One region of the Anaerostipes faecis genome, then DNA from elsewhere that is predicted to be linked to it. Evidence: riboswitches for the same ligand, from Rfam matches in the RefSeq annotation. Region 1 holds a riboswitch; the other holds the start of a gene.
What was found. A riboswitch is a leader RNA that binds a small molecule or an ion and turns the genes downstream of it on or off. The one in region 1 is predicted to bind FMN.

Region 1 (8,546 bases):
CACAATATCGGCTCCCCGTCATCTACATTTCCTTTTACTAAGGCGACATGATGTTCGCCGTTTAGTTTATTCACATAACCGTAAGCCCGAAACTCTCCATACTTGGTGGGCATCGGCGTCTCCGCCTCCCTGCTCACGAACACTTCATGTTTTTTCCGGTAATCCTGCAGTGCCTTTATGGTGATTATCTTAAGGCCAAACTTCTCTGCCAGTCCCATGAGTTCTGTGGTACGCATCATAGTGCCGTCTTCCCTCATGATCTCACAGCACAGACCGCTTTCTTTTAAACCTGCAAGCTTCATAAGGTCCACTGTTGCCTCTGTGTGACCGTTCCGCTCCATAACACCGCCCGGCTTTGCGATCAGCGGAAACATGTGTCCGGGGCGCCTTAAATCCTCCGGTCTGATGCTGTTCTCCATACATTTCAGCGCTGTGACAGAACGTTCCACTGCTGAAATTCCCGTGGTGGTTTCCACATGATCAATACTCTCTGTAAATGCAGTCTCATGGTTATCTGTATTCTTGGTTACCATTGGAGACAGTCCAAGTTTCTCTCCCATAGCTGCACTCATGGGCATACAGATCAAACCTTTTCCATGGACTGCCATAAAATTAATATTGTTAGTATTCGCAAACTCAGAGGCACAGATAAAATCGCCCTCATTTTCCCTGTCTTCATCATCTGTTGCAATGATGATCTTCCCCTGTCTTAAGTCTTCCAATGCTTCTTTAATCGTGCTGAACTTCATTTTCTTTCCTCCTAAAATCCTGCTTTCATTAACATTTCCTCTGTAATGGCACTGGTTTTTTCATCATGCCCCAAATTCATCAGTTTCTCCACATATTTTCCGATCATATCATTTTCCAGATTCACCAGATCTCCAGTTTTTTTTGCTCCCAGTACCGTTTCCTTTAAGGTGTGGGGAATGACCGAAACCTGAAACCATTGGTCCCCGGTCTTTGCAATGGTCAGACTGATGCCGTCCAGGGCGATGGAACCTTTGCTGACACAGTACCGCATGATCTCTGACGGTGCCGCCACCGTAAACCAAACTGCATTGGCATCCTGTTCCACTGATGTGACCGTTCCGGTTCCATCCACATGGCCGGCAACTATATGTCCGCCAAAACGTCCTCCTGCTTTCATGGCCCGCTCTAAATTGACCGGATCTCCAGGCTTCAAGCTTTTCAGACTGCTCTTTTCAAAGGTCTCGTTCATCACATCCGCCAGAAACCCCTGTCCGTCAAATGTGACCGCGGTAAGGCATACACCGTTGACTGCAATACTGTCTCCTGTATGGATATCTTTCAGGACTTTGGATGCCCCGATCCTGACGGCTGAGGACTGCCCTCCTTTTTTTACTGACAGAACGGTGCCTATTTCTTCAATGATTCCTGTAAACACATTCTCACCTCGCTTCATATTCTAACAGCAGATCTTCGCCGAGCCTGGTAATCTCCGGGCCCTTTAAAAGTATCGCATCGCTGATTTTATCTATCCCTTTTCCTTCCACTGGTGACCTTGCCTGTCTTCCCCCGAAAAGCTTCGGTGCCACAAAAGCATACACTTTGTTTACCGATTTGGTCTGAATAACTGAATCGTTAATATCAGCTCCCCCCTCCACAAGTATACTATCGATCTTTTCTTTCCTCAGTGTCCTCAGAAGTTCCAGCAGATCCGTCTTTCCATCCTTCTCCGGACATATCAGCACCCGGCATCCCAAAGCCTCAAGCCTCTGCGCCTTTTCGTTTCTTTCACATGCCGCAATGATGGTCGGAATTACTTTGGCACTCTGAACAATTTTCGAACTTAAAGGGAGCCTGAGTCTGCTGTCGCAGATCACACGTGTCGGGTTGTTCCCGCCTATGATCCGGGCATTGAGCATCGGATCATCACTTAAGACCGTATCGATTCCCACGAGAATCGCTGCATACCGGTGTCTGAGAAACTGTACATGTTCCCTTGCCTCCCTTCCGGTAATCCATTTGGACTCTCCTGTCTTCACCGCAATTTTCCCATCCAGTGTCATTGCATATTTCAATGCTACATAAGGCGTATCGTGGGCAATGTAGTGGAAAAAGATTTCATTGATCTCTCTGCATTCCGCATCAAGTACGCCTGTTTCTGCCTCAATGCCATGCTCTCTTAAAATATCAATACCCTTACCGGAAACTTTTGGATTCGGATCAATATTTCCAACATAGACTTTCCTGATTCCACTTTTTATGACGGCCTCTGTACAAGGCGGTGTCTTTCCAAAATGGCAGCATGGCTCCAGGGTCACATAAAGTTCCGCACCTTTTGGGTCTTCCGTACAGTTCTTTAACGCATTCCTTTCTGCGTGCAGACCTCCGTATGTCTCATGGAATCCCTCTCCGATTATCCGCCCATCCTTTACGATGACAGCCCCCACCAACGGGTTTGGATTGGTATATCCTGTTCCTTTCCCGGCCAGTTCAATGGCCCTTCTCATATAAAGTTCCTGCAACTGGACAAACCTCCTTTCTCATGTGTGCAGCATCGCGGAACGCTTTGTATTTCATAGGAAAAACTCTCGCGTATAAGCGTGATAAGGTATTTCGCAAGAAATAAAAAGGCCCCAAAATCCTGCAATACAGGACTTCAGGGCTTTCTTAAGCTAAAGTTCACTCATAGATAAACTGTCTAAACAAACAGCTAATATGAAAACAAAAAACTGAGATTTATAACAGCACGCCAAATACACCAAATGCATCTGACCTACGCTGTGCGTAAATCCCAGAGTTCTTTTATCACTATCTTCTTTCATCCAGACTATACTGTCGGCTTCGGAGTTTCACCGAATCATGCCTTGCGGCTCGTGGGCTGTACCACCGGTAGGGAATTTCACCCTGCCCTGAAGATCCTATTCAATTTTTATACATTCCATTATAACCTATCATAAATCCTTGTCAAGACTTAAAAGAATGATATTCAGGCTATTTCATAATTTTTTCTTTCTTCTGTCAATATCATCAAAAGCATTTTCAATTGCTTCTGAATGATACAACTCATACATGCCAAAAATAAACATTGTCAAATTTAATCTATTCCTTATTGGGCAAAGCGCGCCATCTGAAAGATGGGACAAAGACAAATGATTTCCTTACACATCTGTGCACAAAGCTGACTTACGTCCATTTTGTAATTGATATTTTATTTCTGCGCTTTTCCTGCACTTCCGCAAACTTTTATTTTGCTCATAACATATTTTTTTACTTCTTCACGGCCTGCTGCGCTATATTTCTTAGGATCAATAGTATCAGTATCTGCAGTAAAAACACCCTTTACTCCTTTTGTAAATGCAATACGGAGATCGGTAGCATAATTTACTTTACAGATACCACGTTTAATACACTCTTTTACCGCTTCGTCCGGCACACCGCTTGTTCCGTGAAGAACGAGCGGAATCTCTACAACATCTCTGATCCGGCTTAAGATGTCAAACTGAAGCTTTGGTTCTCCCCTATAAACACCGTGGGCTGTACCAATCCCCACTGCGAGAAAATCAACCCCTGTTCTCTCTGCAAATTCCTTCGCTTCCTGTGGATCTGTATATGGATTATCATCTCCGCCGTCTAAATCATCTTCTTTCCCCCCAACCTTCCCAAGCTCAGCCTCTACCGGAACTTCGGATGGATGGCAGGCATTTGCGACTGCCCTGCTGACAGTCATATTAACTTCAAATGCCTCATGGGAACCATCGATCATGATGGAAGTATAACCCGCTCTGAGTGCCTGCATCGCAAGTTCAAAGCTATTGCCATGATCTAAATGCATCACTACAGGAACCGATGTCCTCTCTGCCGCTGTTTTAACATTTGCAAGATAATAATCAAGTCCCGCATATTTTACTGTAGACGGAGTTGTCTGCATAATAACCGGTGACTGTAATTCCTCTGCAGCTTCTGCAACTGCCTGTACCATTTCCATATTTTCTACATTGAATGCACCGACTGCGTATCCGCCGGCCTGTGCTTTCAGTAATATTTCTTTCGATGTTGTTAACATAACTTTCCCTTTCCGGATATTATAATTTGATTATCTTAACGTTCTGGCTGATCTCGTCTCTCTTTGCAGGATCAAATGTCCCTGTATTGGATGAGAGCGCGTTGGCAGATGCAACTGCCACTGCGAATTTCAGGGCATCTTCCGGCTCCATATTTCTCTCCAATGCGACTGCAAACGCTCCAACCATAGAGTCTCCGCATCCTACCGTATTTACCACTTCTATTCTCGGCGGTTTACCCTGATAAATGCCTTTTTTGCATACGAGTAAAGCCCCTTCGCCTCCAAGAGAAATTACTACATATGGGATCCCCTTTTCGTAGATTTTTTGAGCATATCCTATGACATCTTCCTGGCTGCGGACTTTGATATCAAAAAGCATTTCTATCTCATCTTTATTAGGTTTTACCATAGTTGGCAGGCTCTCAAGACCTCTCTTTAAATATTCTCCGCTGGTATCTAAGATCACTTTTTTTCCCAGCTTCTTAACGATCCGGATCATTTTTTGATAGATATCCCTGCCCATTCCCCTGGGAGCACTTCCTGAAATGGTCACAACATCACTGTTCCGGATGATCCCGGGAAATCTTTCTAAAAATGAAGTTTCTTCTTCCGCTGTAACTTCACACCCGCCTTCCAGATATTCGGTAGAACCATATCCGGGATCTAAAATGTTAATGCAGCTTCTCGTTTCGCCATTGATATGCTCAAATTCATAGGAAATTCCATCTGCGTCCAGAAGTGATTCTAAATATTGACCGTTATATCCTCCCACAAAACCGGCGGCTTTTGTATCAGAACCGCAAAGTTTGACCACCCTTGCCACATTCAGCCCCTTTCCGCCGGCACTGTTATGTGTCTCTGCTACTCGCATTACCGTACCGTTCTCAATTTTTTGGGTCATATGATAGGCTTTATCAATGGAAGCATTTAACGTTACAGTTGTAATCATGCTCTTCCCCTCCCATCATTACAGACTTTTTAAATATTTCACTCCCGCGGCGGCATCTGCCACAAGTCCGTCAATATCATCTGCTGCTTTGATCGTTCTCCAAAGGGATACACTCTTAGCACTTGCGGACGTATCGAGAACGAATGGTTCCATTACCAAAGGTCCTTCAAAACCGGTCTCCCTGATCGTTTCTGCAATAGCTACCCAGTCAATATTGGTCTTTCTCTCTCCGGCAGGAATCTTACGGTTGCTTTCTCCAATATGGAGATAGCCCAGATATCCCTTTTCATAGGCCGTACGGATGGCATCCGGAATATAATCTTCTTCAATGTTCATATGAAACGTATCTAAAAGAAGCTTACAATAGTCATTGCCAATTGCTTCGCAGATTGCAATCCCTTCTCCCGCAGTATTCGCTGTATACTGTTCAAAACGGTTTACAATTTCCAAACACATTGTTACGCCGACTTTTTGGGCATGTTTTGCAACTTCGGTTAATCCTTTGACTGCGTTTGCTGTACGGACCTTCTTGATTTCTGTAATATTTTCTCCTTCCGGACGTGTATTCCACAAACCATACGGGATACCGGAAAAAAGTTTTGCGCCCATCTCCACACAAAGATCCAACATATGACATAAATGTTTGATGCCTGCTTGATGGGATTCTTTATCCGAACTGGAAACATCTCTTTCCGGTCTGAGTCCAGTCCCGTTGATCGTCACTGAAAGCCCTGCATCTTTTATATATTTACTAAGTTTCCCTCTGTCTTGTGCCGTCAAAGGAACAAAATCGCCTGCTTTCAGTTCAATGGTATCCATATTGGCCTTTTTTGTTAAGTCAATTATTTTATAAATATCCAATTCAGGAGTTGTTCCATTCCAATATGCTGTTTGTAACCCGATATTATTCTGCATTTCTATTCTCCTTGTTTTTCTGAAATAGAGTTTCGCTTGCGAAACTCTCGCACTGCGTGCGGTCGCTCTGGCGACATTGTTCCCCTGCGCGCGCAGTTGCATCCCCCGGAGGTTTTTTTATTCTATAGGAATCATTCCTTTATCACTTTGTTGTAACAATGTCTTTCCTATAGAATGAAAGATTTCTGTCACAAGCTACTCCAGACTTGCGTGTCTCTTTGCCATATCGTCATTACTTCCCGGCTTTTCCCGGCTTATTTCCAATACTGCCGCATCAAACACTATGAGCAGCATCTGTTCGAACAAACTGCCCAGAGGCTGGATGCTTGTGTCAGACACAGCAAATTTTGTTGCAGATTCAATTGTGATATTCGGTGTCTGGATCTTTTTCAAGGTCGATTCCGCTGCTGAAGAAATGACGACTAAATCTGCACCCTGATTCTTTGCCGACTGTGCCGTCATACAAACACTGCCTGTTTCCCCTGAAGCAGAAGCCACGATCAGCAAATCTCCCTTTTCTACAGACGGTGTTGTGGTTTCTCCCACTACATATGCATCCAGGCCAATCTGCATTAGTCTCATAGCAAAGGCTTTTAACATTAATCCTGATCTTCCGGTCCCATAAACAAAGATCCGTTTATGAGACTTAATCTTCTGGATCAGATCTGAAATCTGATATTCAGGAATTCTGTCAGCTGATTGTTCTAATTCTTTTATAATTACTTTCGTTCCCAAAATACCACCTTCTTTACATGATTTCTTCCGGATATAACAGAACTTTTCCGAATCCCTTTGGATCGGCAATGATCTTTTCAAACATCTCCGGGCCTTTGCTTAAATTCACTTTATGCGTAACCATTCCAAGGACATCCACCTTTTTGTTTCCGATATATTCTACCGCATTGTTCCATTCCTCTCCCGGATATGGAGCAGAAATGGTACACCAGGAACCGATGATATTTAATTCGTTTCTCATAATTCTTTCAAAATAAAATCTTGGAACCGGAACATCCGCATATGGAATTCCCATGTATACAACCTCCCCGCCCTTTTTCGGCAGCCCGAGCACTCTTGCAGCAGTAAAAGGATTTCCTGCTGATTCAATGGCCAGATCCACGCCATTTCCATATTTTCTGATCTCATCATGGAAATCGATATCAGCAGAATTAATTAGCACATCAGCGCCAAAATCCTCAGCAGCCTGTAATTGCGCATCGTCGATGTCAATGGCAAACACTTTCTTTGCCCCAAATGCTTTGGCCCATTGGATTGCCATCAGTCCAATATTTCCACATCCCACAACGGCAACTTCATATCCCATTTTAATGTTTGTCTGATATAATCCGTGAATCGCAACCGTTGCCGGTTCTACCAATGCACCCTGCTCAAAGGTCATACCTTCCACCATCTTGACAAGATTGACGGCCGGCATTTTAATGTATTCTGCAAATGCACCCGGAACATATGCTCCAATGGTATTTAAAGATTCACATCTTGATGGATATCCGCTTTTGCAGTACTCACATTCATGACAAACCAGGTTTGGGCATCCTACCACCCGGTCACCGGCTTTTAATTCTGTAACGGCAGGACCGGCCTCTACAACCTCTCCTGAAAATTCGTGCCCCCAGACATTCCCTTTTACATAAGGTCCCAGATTGCGGTATCTTGCGATATCCGAACCACAAATTCCGCCTACTTTCACTTTTACAATAACATCATCGTCTTTTTCAATTTTAGGATCAGGAACCTCTTCATATCTTAAATCCTGTACATCATAAAATGTTAAAGCTTTCATCCTCTCACTGCCTTTCTTAAAGCCTCTGTATTCTCTTTAATATTTTTGAATAAATATCCCCCGGATACAAAAACATTTGCTCCTGCTTCATAACATGGTTTTATTGTCTTTTGATCAATACTTCCGTCTACTTCAATATCAATATCCCGGTCTCCGATCATTGCCCGGACATTCTTAATTTTCTTCACGGTTGAACTCAGGAAATGCTGTCCGCCTTCCCCGGGATTTACACTCATCAGAAGGATCATATCTACATCATCCAATAAATATTTAATAGTCTCTTCCGGCGTCCCTGGACTCAGCACGATGCCGGCCTTGATGCCCCGGTTACGGATTTTATGCAGACAGCTTAACACCCTTGCGGTCGACTCCTGATGGATCGTTATGATATCTGCCCCTGCGTCAGCAATGCTGTCAATATGTACTTCCGGATGTTCGATCATTAAATGAACATCCAGCGGAATGTCGGTCATTGATTTCAGTGCCTTAATGTGATCTGCTCCAAATGCCATCCGCTCCACAAAATGTCCGTCCATCACGTCCACATGGAGCAGTTCTGTCTGACTGTCTTCTAATTCTTTGATCTGGTTTTTTAATTCTCCTAAGTCTGCTGCAAAGATGGATGGAGATAGTTTTATTTTTCTCACGGTCAAACCTCTTTCTTTTATCTCTTCAGACGCCTTATGATCATGCTTCACTGTCAATTAAAATCTTTCCTTTTACTGCTCCCCGGGTCTTGAACATCTCAAATCCTTCTGCGATCCTGGAAAGCGGAAGCTTCTTATAGATCAGGGATTCTTCCCCCTTTAATTGTCCTGTTGCAAAATAGTGTGCCGCACACTCCCACTCATGTC
Region 2 (8,546 bases), on a different contig from region 1:
ATTAAATGAGATGGTAGGTCCGATATTAAATTATCTGCTGCCGCTTCTGATCGGCTATACGGCAGGCTATAATATCCATGGACAGCGGGGAGGTGTTATCGGTGCATTTACTACCATGGGAGTGATTGTGGGTTCTGATATCACTATGTTCAGCGGAGCCATGATCATGGGTCCGTTTTCCTCATGGATTCTAAAGAAGTTTGACCGTGCAGTGGAGGGAAAAATCAAGCCCGGATTTGAAATGCTCATCAATAATTTCAGCCTTGGAATCCTTGGATTTGCTTTGGCTATCCTCGGTTATTTGATCATCGGGCCGGTGGTAAATGCGATTATCGCATTTTTGACGGCAGGAATAAACTTCCTGATCGCGAAGAAACTGATTCCGCTTTTGGCTGTATTCATGTGTCCTGCCCAGGTGTTGTTTTTGAACAATGCAGTAAATCATGGAATCATCTCACCGATTGCATTCGCTCAGGCTCAGGAGGCCGGTAAATCCCTGATGTTCCTGCTCGATTCTAACTGTGGTCCGCTGCTGGGCACCTTATGCTCCATTGCTGTTTTTGGAAAGGGAAAAGCAAAAGAGACAGCTCCCATGGCGATGTTTATTGCGGGAATCGCCGGTATCGGGGAAGTGTATTTTCCTTTTGTCCTGGCAAATCCGATCATGATTTTTGCCACGATGGGAGGGCTTGCAACCTCTCTTCTGCTCCTGGTCGTGTTGGGCGGCGGTCTGGTCGGCATGCCGTCTCCGGGCAGTTTGATAAATATAGCCCTTATGACACCAAAGGATGCTGCGGTGGCAAATGTTCTGGCAATCGGAGCGGGATTCGCGGTGGCGCTGCTGATCGGTTCATTTATTCTGAAGACCATAGGCTCTCCGGAGGAAGAGGCAGATCTTGCCGTGGCCGGTGTCGATATGGGAACAAAGGCAGAAAAGCCGGAAGCGGCCTTTAAGAAACATAAGCCTTCTTTAGGAGGCGCCATTCGTTACATCATTGTGGCCTGTGATTCGGGAATGGGGTCCAGTGCCATGGGAGCATCGGTTTTAAAGAACCGTCTCCAGAAAGAAGGATACAAAGATATTAAAGTAAAGAATTCATCAGCCAGCCGGATCGATCCTGATGCAGACATGATTATCACGCTGGAAGGGCTGATTGAGAGGGCCAAACTCAGTGTAGATAATACAGGCAAGGAATTTCTGGCGATCAACAACTTCCTGAAAGAAGCTGATTACGACCGGGCTCTGGAAGTGATCGAAGACAGAAACGGCAAAGAAAAAGTAAAACCTATTTTATCAGAAGAAAATATTGCGTTAAATGTAAAGGTAAAAGATAAAGAAGAGGCAATCCGGTATGCCGGAAAAATTTTAATGGAAAACGCGTATACGACTCCGAAGTATATTGAACATATGCTGGAGAGGCAGAGGAGATTCTCTGTCTATATCGGAAACCATTTGGCGATCCCTCATGGGATAGAATCGTCAGATTCGGAAATATATACATCGGGCCTGTCTGTAGTACAGGTTCCGGAAGGCGTTGATTTTGGTGATGGAAATATTGCATATGTAGTCATAGGCATCGCCGGAAAAGACGGCACTCATCTGAATATGCTCAGCAACATAGCATTGATCTGTGCTGAGGAAGAAAATATTGAAAAGATGAAGCGCGCTGAAAACAAACAAGAGATAATGGAAATATTGAAGAATATTTAATGGCCGCTTTTGCTTTCCCTTTTTCGGCGGATTCGTTATAATAATATTAATTTAATCAACAGAATGTATGTGTAGGAGAAGGTAAAGCGATGAAGATGTTAAAAGCAGAGAGGCAGGATAAGATCCTGGAGATACTGTCCCTCGAAAATAAAATTATTGCCAGTGAATTAAGTGTGAGGCTTGAAGTTTCTGAGGATACGATCCGCAGAGATATTAAAGAATTAGACCAGAGAGGCCTTCTGAAGAAGGTGCACAGCGGAGCGGTAAAAAACGGACCTTTGAAGGAAGATTTTGATGCAAGGATTGATCTGAATCTGGAAGAAAAGATTCGTCTGGCCAAAAAGGGCGCAGAATTGATTAAACCCGGATCAGTGATTTTGATCGATGACGGAACAACCAATTATCAGGTGATCAGGCACCTGGATAAACACATGCGCTGTACGGTTATTACAAACAGTATCCCGATCATCCTTCTTTTAAGGGATTATCCAAACATCGATGTGATCACACTGGGCGGGAATCTGTATAAGTCTTCCATGGCCACTTATGGATATGAAGTCATCAAACAGCTGGAACTGCTTCATCCGGATTTGTATTTTATGGGAATTTACTGTATGAGCAGTGAAGTGGGCATCAGCCATTCATCCATAGAAGAATGCCAGCTGAAACAGAAGATGCTTTCTGTCTCTTATCAGACTGCAGCGCTTGTGACGAAGGAAAAGATCGGATCTGTGTCAAATTATGTCATATGCAAGACAGGTGACATTACATATTTGATTACAGATTCTGATCAGTAAATATAGAGCTGTCTTTCAGACATAACACTGATTAGGAGGAAAAATAATGAAGAATGTATTGATTGTAGGAGCAGGACGGTTAGGAAAAGGGTTTGTAGGCGAAACTTTTGACAATGCGGGATGGAATATTACATTCCTGGATAAGGACCCGAGAGTTTCAGAAGAATTACAAAAACACGGATGCTATTATGTGAAGGTACACCGGGTGGATGAAATACAAAACCGTACTGTCAAAAATTTTAAAGCATATACCTGTGATGAAGAATACTCATGCATGGAAGCTTTCTTGGAGACGGATGTGATCGTACTTCCCCTTTACCCGGAAGATTTTGAAGAGGCGGCAGGTTATCTGGCGAAGTGCTTTGAAGAATTTTACAGGGTTCATCCGGACCGCAGACTGACTATGATCTGTATTACAAATAAAAACTATCTGATCCCGGGAATTACGGAGGCATTCAGAAAAGACTTGTCCGAAGAAGCAAAGGAGTGGTTCGATCAGAATGTAGTGATCCGCGACTCTATTATCCGCAGAAGTACAGATGCGAAGAGCAATTACGATGTTCACATTGATACCGTTGCAGTTAATTCGCTTTTGATCCAGCAGCCGGTCAATAACGATTTCAGTGATGTCGAATGGATGGAACTTACGGACAAGATTGAGATGCTCAAAGACATTAAAGTCACCGCAGTCAACGGTCCCCATGCAACGCTGGCCTATATGGGATATTTAAAGGGGTACAGTACGATTCCGGAATCTGAGGCTGATCCTGAGATCGCGGAAGTTGTGGAAGGAGTGGTAGAGGAGATCACGGCAGCCGTTATGAAGGAATATCCGATTACACCGGAAGAGCTGCACAATCTCGTTTATTTTGCACCGGCCAAGGGTGTGCTTCCGGATTCTATCTACAGGGTAGGATACGATCCGATTCGTAAATTGTCAAAAGGAGACCGTCTGACAGGAGCCGCCGAGCTGTGTCTGAAACACGGCGTCAGTTTCGATTCGATCGCCAAAGCTATGGCGGCCGGATTCCAATATGCGGAGCCCAGGGACGCAAACGCACAGAAACTTCAGCAGGGAATTAAAAATAACGGAATTGAACAGGCGGTATCTGAATATACTGGTCTGGACGCAGACAGCCCGATTGCAAAACGTGTAATCGAATATTATCATCAGTCTGTAAGCTAAAAGGCGGGGAATCATATGGATGGATATAAAAAAATCAGACAGAATCTTGTACACCAGGGAAAAGTAGTGGGCTTTTATGAAGATATCATTACACTGCCCAATGGCAATACTGTCACCTGGGACCTGGTAAAGCATCCGGGAGCAGCAGCAATTATTCCGGTCACAGAGGAAGGAAATATCCTGCTGGTCCGTCAATATAGAAATGCTCTGGATGCAATGACTTATGAGATACCGGCCGGAGGAATTGAACAGGGGGAGAGCGGGTACGACTGTGTAAAAAGGGAGATCGAGGAAGAAACAGGATGCAGGGCAGAAAAGATTGAACCTCTGATCACGATTGTAACTGCCATTGGCTTCTGCGACGAAAAAATCCCGATCTTTGTCGGGACCGGACTTCATAAGACAGAGCAGAATCTGGACGAAGACGAGTTTATCGATGTATATGAATTTACGCCGGAGAAAGTGAAGGATATGATCCTAAAAGGAGAGATCGTGGATGCCAAGACGATTTCTGGAATCATGACATATTTAAATACGCTGTAAGGATGAGATACCCGGTGTCATAAAGAAAAAAGAGAGCACATATAATTTTATGTGGCTCTTTTTTTATATCTGCGGAGCAAATGATATCTGGGAGGGAATTTAGATGGAGCGGAAGAAATTTTTCATCGGCGTGTTCGTGCTGACCGGTCTTGTGCTGGGAAGCCTTTTTACAAATGCAGTGTATAAAGATTATCTGGAGTATGGGGGACAGATGGATTCCCTTGTGCTCAGCGGGAAAGGATTATACATATCAGGCAGCAGCCTTCTGCCCTATATTTTATTTAAGAGGGGAAAGCAGTACGGAATTCTATTTCTGATCGGTTTTATTTTGAAGCCGGTTGTGCTTTTATACGGCGGACTTTTCAGCCTTTCTTTTTTTCTGGGCTCTATCCTGTCTCTCCAGGTGATGAATTTAGGAATTGCAGGCCTGCTGATTGTGATACTGAGCCTGTTTCCGCACTATATCTGTTACGGCGGGTCTATGTATCTTCTGTACCAGCGGAATGTAAGAGATGAAAAAAAAGAAGAAATAACCTTTGATACAGGTCATTCCTTCTTAAAAAAGTTTTCCATTCATCTGGAACTGATACTGCTGGTGCTGGGCTGCTTTTTAGAGAGCTATGTTAATCCGGGAATTTTAAACATGTTCAGCCATCTTATAAAGTAATTCCTCGGTCTTTTCCCATCCAAGGCAGGGGTCTGTGATGGATTGGCCGTACACGCCGTTTCCGATCGGCTGGCTGCCGTCTTCAATGTAGCTTTCGATCATGATGCCTTTAACGAGAGAATTGATCTCGGGGAGGAAGCTTCGGCTGTGGAGAACTTCCTGGACAATCCTTGGCTGCTGATCCCACTGCTTTCCGGAGTTAGAGTGGTTGGCATCCACGATGACAGCCGGGTTCGCAAGGCCGAATTTTTCATACATATAAGCAACTCTTGCCAGATCTTCATAGTGGTAATTCGGCACATTGTTGCCGTGCTTGTTGACAGAGCCGCGGAGGATCGCATGGGTCAGAGGATTTCCGTCTGTATTTACTTCATAGCCGTTGGCAATGAAATTGTGGGAACTCTGTCCGGCCACGATAGAATTCATCATTACGGTGAGATCGCCTCCGGTTGGGTTTTTCATCCCTGCGGGAATGTCGAATCCGCTGACAGTTAGACGATGCTGCTGATTTTCTACAGAACGGGCACCTACGGCTACGTAGGATAAAATATCTTCCATATAAGGCCAGTTTCCGGGATAAAGCATCTCATCAGCCGCAGGCATGTGGAATGCTTCCAGAGCGTCGATGTGGAGTTTTCTCACGGAACGGAGACCTGCTGCCATATCCGGAGCTTTCTCTGGATCCGGCTGGTGAACCATTCCCTTGTATCCGGCGCCGTTTGTTCTCGGTTTATTTGTATAGATCCTGGGGATCATCAGAAGTTTGTCGGAAACTTTTTTCTGAACGCCGGCCAGTCGTCCCAGATAGTCCATCACCGCTGTCTCATTGTCGGCAGAGCAGGGACCGATGATCACGATAAACTTTTCGGACTCCCCTGTAAAGACCTTTTTGATCTCTTCATCTCTCGCCATTTTTATCTGTTTTGCCTCTTCGCTCAAAGGAAATTCCTGCTGAAGTTCCTCAGAAGACGGCATTTTATTGATTCTATGCATACCCATAATCTTACCTCTCCTTTATATCTCAATCTGTATGTAGACGGCCCATAAAGCCGATTGTTATAAGTTTACCAAATGTCCACAGTGCTGTAAAGAAGGAAAGACAAAACGATGTGTACCCGAAAAAATTCTGAAGATGACTTTACAAACGGGAAAAATTTGTCTATAATAAACGTAGTATAAAATTGCATATCGAAGTAGAGAATAATAATTCTCCAACTTCAGGGCAGAGTGAGGCGTTTAAAAGCGTCAATTCTCGACTGGCGGTGATTCTTCTTTATTTAGAAGGCAAGTCCGCGAACCGAAAGGCCGATTGAGTGTGAATCTCAAACCAACAGTATAGTCTGGATGAAAGAAGTAACCATGGACGGTATTTTTGTATCGTTCAGCACAGCCCTGTCTTTGGTGACATGGGCATTTTTTATTTTGCGGGATTGGATCAGACAGCCCCCTCAGAATAAAAGAATTGTTAAATGGAGGAGAAAGAAAATGATGAATGAAACAGCAGCAGTGAGTAAAGTAAATGTAAGAAAGATCACAGTGACCGCCATGCTTGGAGCGCTGGCCACAATCCTGATGTTTTTTGAATTCAGCGTGCCGTTTATCATGCCGGGATTCATTAAGATGGACTTTTCCGAACTTCCCGCTCTGATCGCCGCGTTTTCCATGGGGCCGGTATCCGGCATCGCAGTGTGCTTTATTAAAAATATCGTAAATCTTCTGCACACCACGTCCGGCGGAGTAGGCGAGATTTCCAACTTCATCCTGGGAGTCTGCTTTGTACTTCCGGCAGGTTTGATCTATAAGAGAAATAAATCACAGAAGGGAGCATTGATCGGTGCCCTGACAGGAGCCGTTATAATGGCAGTCGTGAGTGTGTTTTCCAACTACTTTATCGTCTATCCGGTCTATGAAAACTTCATGCCGATGGAAGCGATCATCGGAGCTTACCAGGCGATCAACCACAATGTCAGGAACTTATGGGATGCATTAATTTGGTTTAACATGCCATTTACCTTCGTAAAAGGAATGTTCAGCGTTGTAATCACATTTTTGGTATATAAGAGGATATCCCCGATCTTGAAAGGAAAACATTAAGATTTAAGACAACTATCACAGAATATAATAAAACGTCAATCCGAAATTAAGGATTGACGTTTTTTAAGTATGACGGGCATGTCCGTGTTCTGTGGTGCAAGTCCACATAGGCGTAGCTACCGACGAACTTGTAAGCGACTCCCAAGGTTTGCATCGTGAGGTGTGGGCGAGAAGAAGGGATAGCGAAATCGTAGCCCTACGGACAGAAACCCGATATTAAGGCGTACATGGTGGGTAAGTTGACTTAAAGCAACGAAGTCCTAAAGGTAGCCGTAACCCATGTGCGTAAATCGGGAGGGTAGACGAGGAAAGAACACGGACTTATCCCGTGAGGTCTCACAGGCGGTTTCATTAGCCGTAGTAACAACGAACTGTGAGAAGTCAGCAGAAGCCATAGTAGGAGAAATCTGAAGGGCTGAACAATGTAACCGTGCAGACGAATGTATGTACCTGTGAGTATTCGACAAGCGGATGTAGGCGAAACGTATATGAGCTGTAAACGCATAAACATAGGACAAATCACAGGGAGCGGAAAGGAGCGAAGCACACAAAGTATGTCGGAATTGTTGGAAAAGATACTGGAGAAAAAGAACATGAACGAAGCATATAAGAAAGTCTGTGCCAATAAGGGTGCAGGCGGCGTTGACGGCATGGAACTGGAAGAACTTGATGGATTTATCCGTAAGAACTGGAACAGTATCAGGGAGCAAATCAGAGGAAGGAGTTACAAACCTCAACCCGTGAGGCGTGTAGAAATCCCGAAGCCTAACGGAAGCAAAAGAAAACTTGGAATACCGACAGTCATGGACAGGGTAATCCAGCAGGGTATAGCACAGATAATCAGCCCTATGTGCGAGCCGCTGTTTTCAGACCACAGTTACGGATTCCGTCCAAACAGGAGCTGTGAAATGGCTATCAAAGATATGCTCATGTTCCTCAATGAGGGATATGAGTGGATAGTGGACATAGACCTAGAGAAATTCTTCGATAACGTACCGCAGGATAAGTTGATGAGCCTTGTCCACAACATCATAAATGACGGAGATACGGAATCGCTGATACGGAAATATCTGAAAGCAGGAGTCATGGTGCAGGGCAGGTATGAGAAAACAGAACAGGGAACGCCGCAGGGTGGCAATCTGTCGCCGCTATTGTCTAATATCATGCTGAATGAACTGGATAAAGAGTTGGAAAGACGTGGATTGCGCTTCGTGAGGTACGCTGACGACTGTGTAATAGCAGTCAGAAGCGAAGCAAGTGCCAAACGTGTTATGTATTCGATAACGGACTGGATAGAGAGGAAGCTTGGTCTGAAAGTAAATGCAGATAAAACACACATAACAAGACCAATGAACCTCAAATATCTCGGCTTTGGATTCTGGAAAGATTCCAAGACGAAAGAATGGAAGTGCAGACCACACAAGGATTCTGTGCAGAAATTTAAGAGGACGTTAAAGAAGCTGACAGAAAGAAGAAAATCAATGGCGTTTGCGGAAAGGGTAAAACAGCTCAACAGGGTAATCCGAGGTTGGATAAATTACTTTGCAA

Region 2: it holds a riboswitch for FMN, as region 1 does, so the genes downstream of both, QGT46_RS00940 (ECF transporter S component) here and ribD (bifunctional diaminohydroxyphosphoribosylaminopyrimidine deaminase/5-amino-6-(5-phosphoribosylamino)uracil reductase RibD) in region 1, are expected to answer to the same signal.

What each region holds. Positions count from the first base shown of each region.
Region 1 is NZ_CAJSYK010000024.1:7,104-15,649, forward strand. It holds gene QGT46_RS13600 (bifunctional 3,4-dihydroxy-2-butanone-4-phosphate synthase/GTP cyclohydrolase II) at 1-749, opposite strand, end outside; gene QGT46_RS13605 (riboflavin synthase) at 761-1,405, opposite strand; gene ribD (bifunctional diaminohydroxyphosphoribosylaminopyrimidine deaminase/5-amino-6-(5-phosphoribosylamino)uracil reductase RibD) at 1,410-2,474, opposite strand; FMN riboswitch at 2,774-2,888, opposite strand; gene fba (class II fructose-1,6-bisphosphate aldolase) at 3,176-4,030, opposite strand; gene pfkB (1-phosphofructokinase) at 4,050-4,979, opposite strand; gene QGT46_RS13625 (sugar phosphate isomerase/epimerase family protein) at 4,998-5,894, opposite strand; gene hxlB (6-phospho-3-hexuloisomerase) at 6,090-6,629, opposite strand; gene QGT46_RS13635 (galactitol-1-phosphate 5-dehydrogenase) at 6,643-7,692, opposite strand; gene rpe (ribulose-phosphate 3-epimerase) at 7,689-8,339, opposite strand; gene QGT46_RS13645 (galactitol-1-phosphate 5-dehydrogenase) at 8,380-8,546, opposite strand, start outside.
Region 2 is NZ_CAJSYK010000001.1:185,532-194,077, reverse strand. It holds gene QGT46_RS00970 (PTS mannitol transporter subunit IICBA) at 1-1,711, shown strand, start outside; gene QGT46_RS00965 (DeoR/GlpR family DNA-binding transcription regulator) at 1,801-2,508, shown strand; gene QGT46_RS00960 (mannitol dehydrogenase) at 2,555-3,694, shown strand; gene QGT46_RS00955 (NUDIX hydrolase) at 3,710-4,237, shown strand; gene QGT46_RS00950 (hypothetical protein) at 4,341-4,904, shown strand; gene QGT46_RS00945 (3-deoxy-7-phosphoheptulonate synthase) at 4,875-5,903, opposite strand; FMN riboswitch at 6,114-6,264, shown strand; gene QGT46_RS00940 (ECF transporter S component) at 6,390-6,998, shown strand; gene ltrA (group II intron reverse transcriptase/maturase) at 7,553-8,546, shown strand, end outside.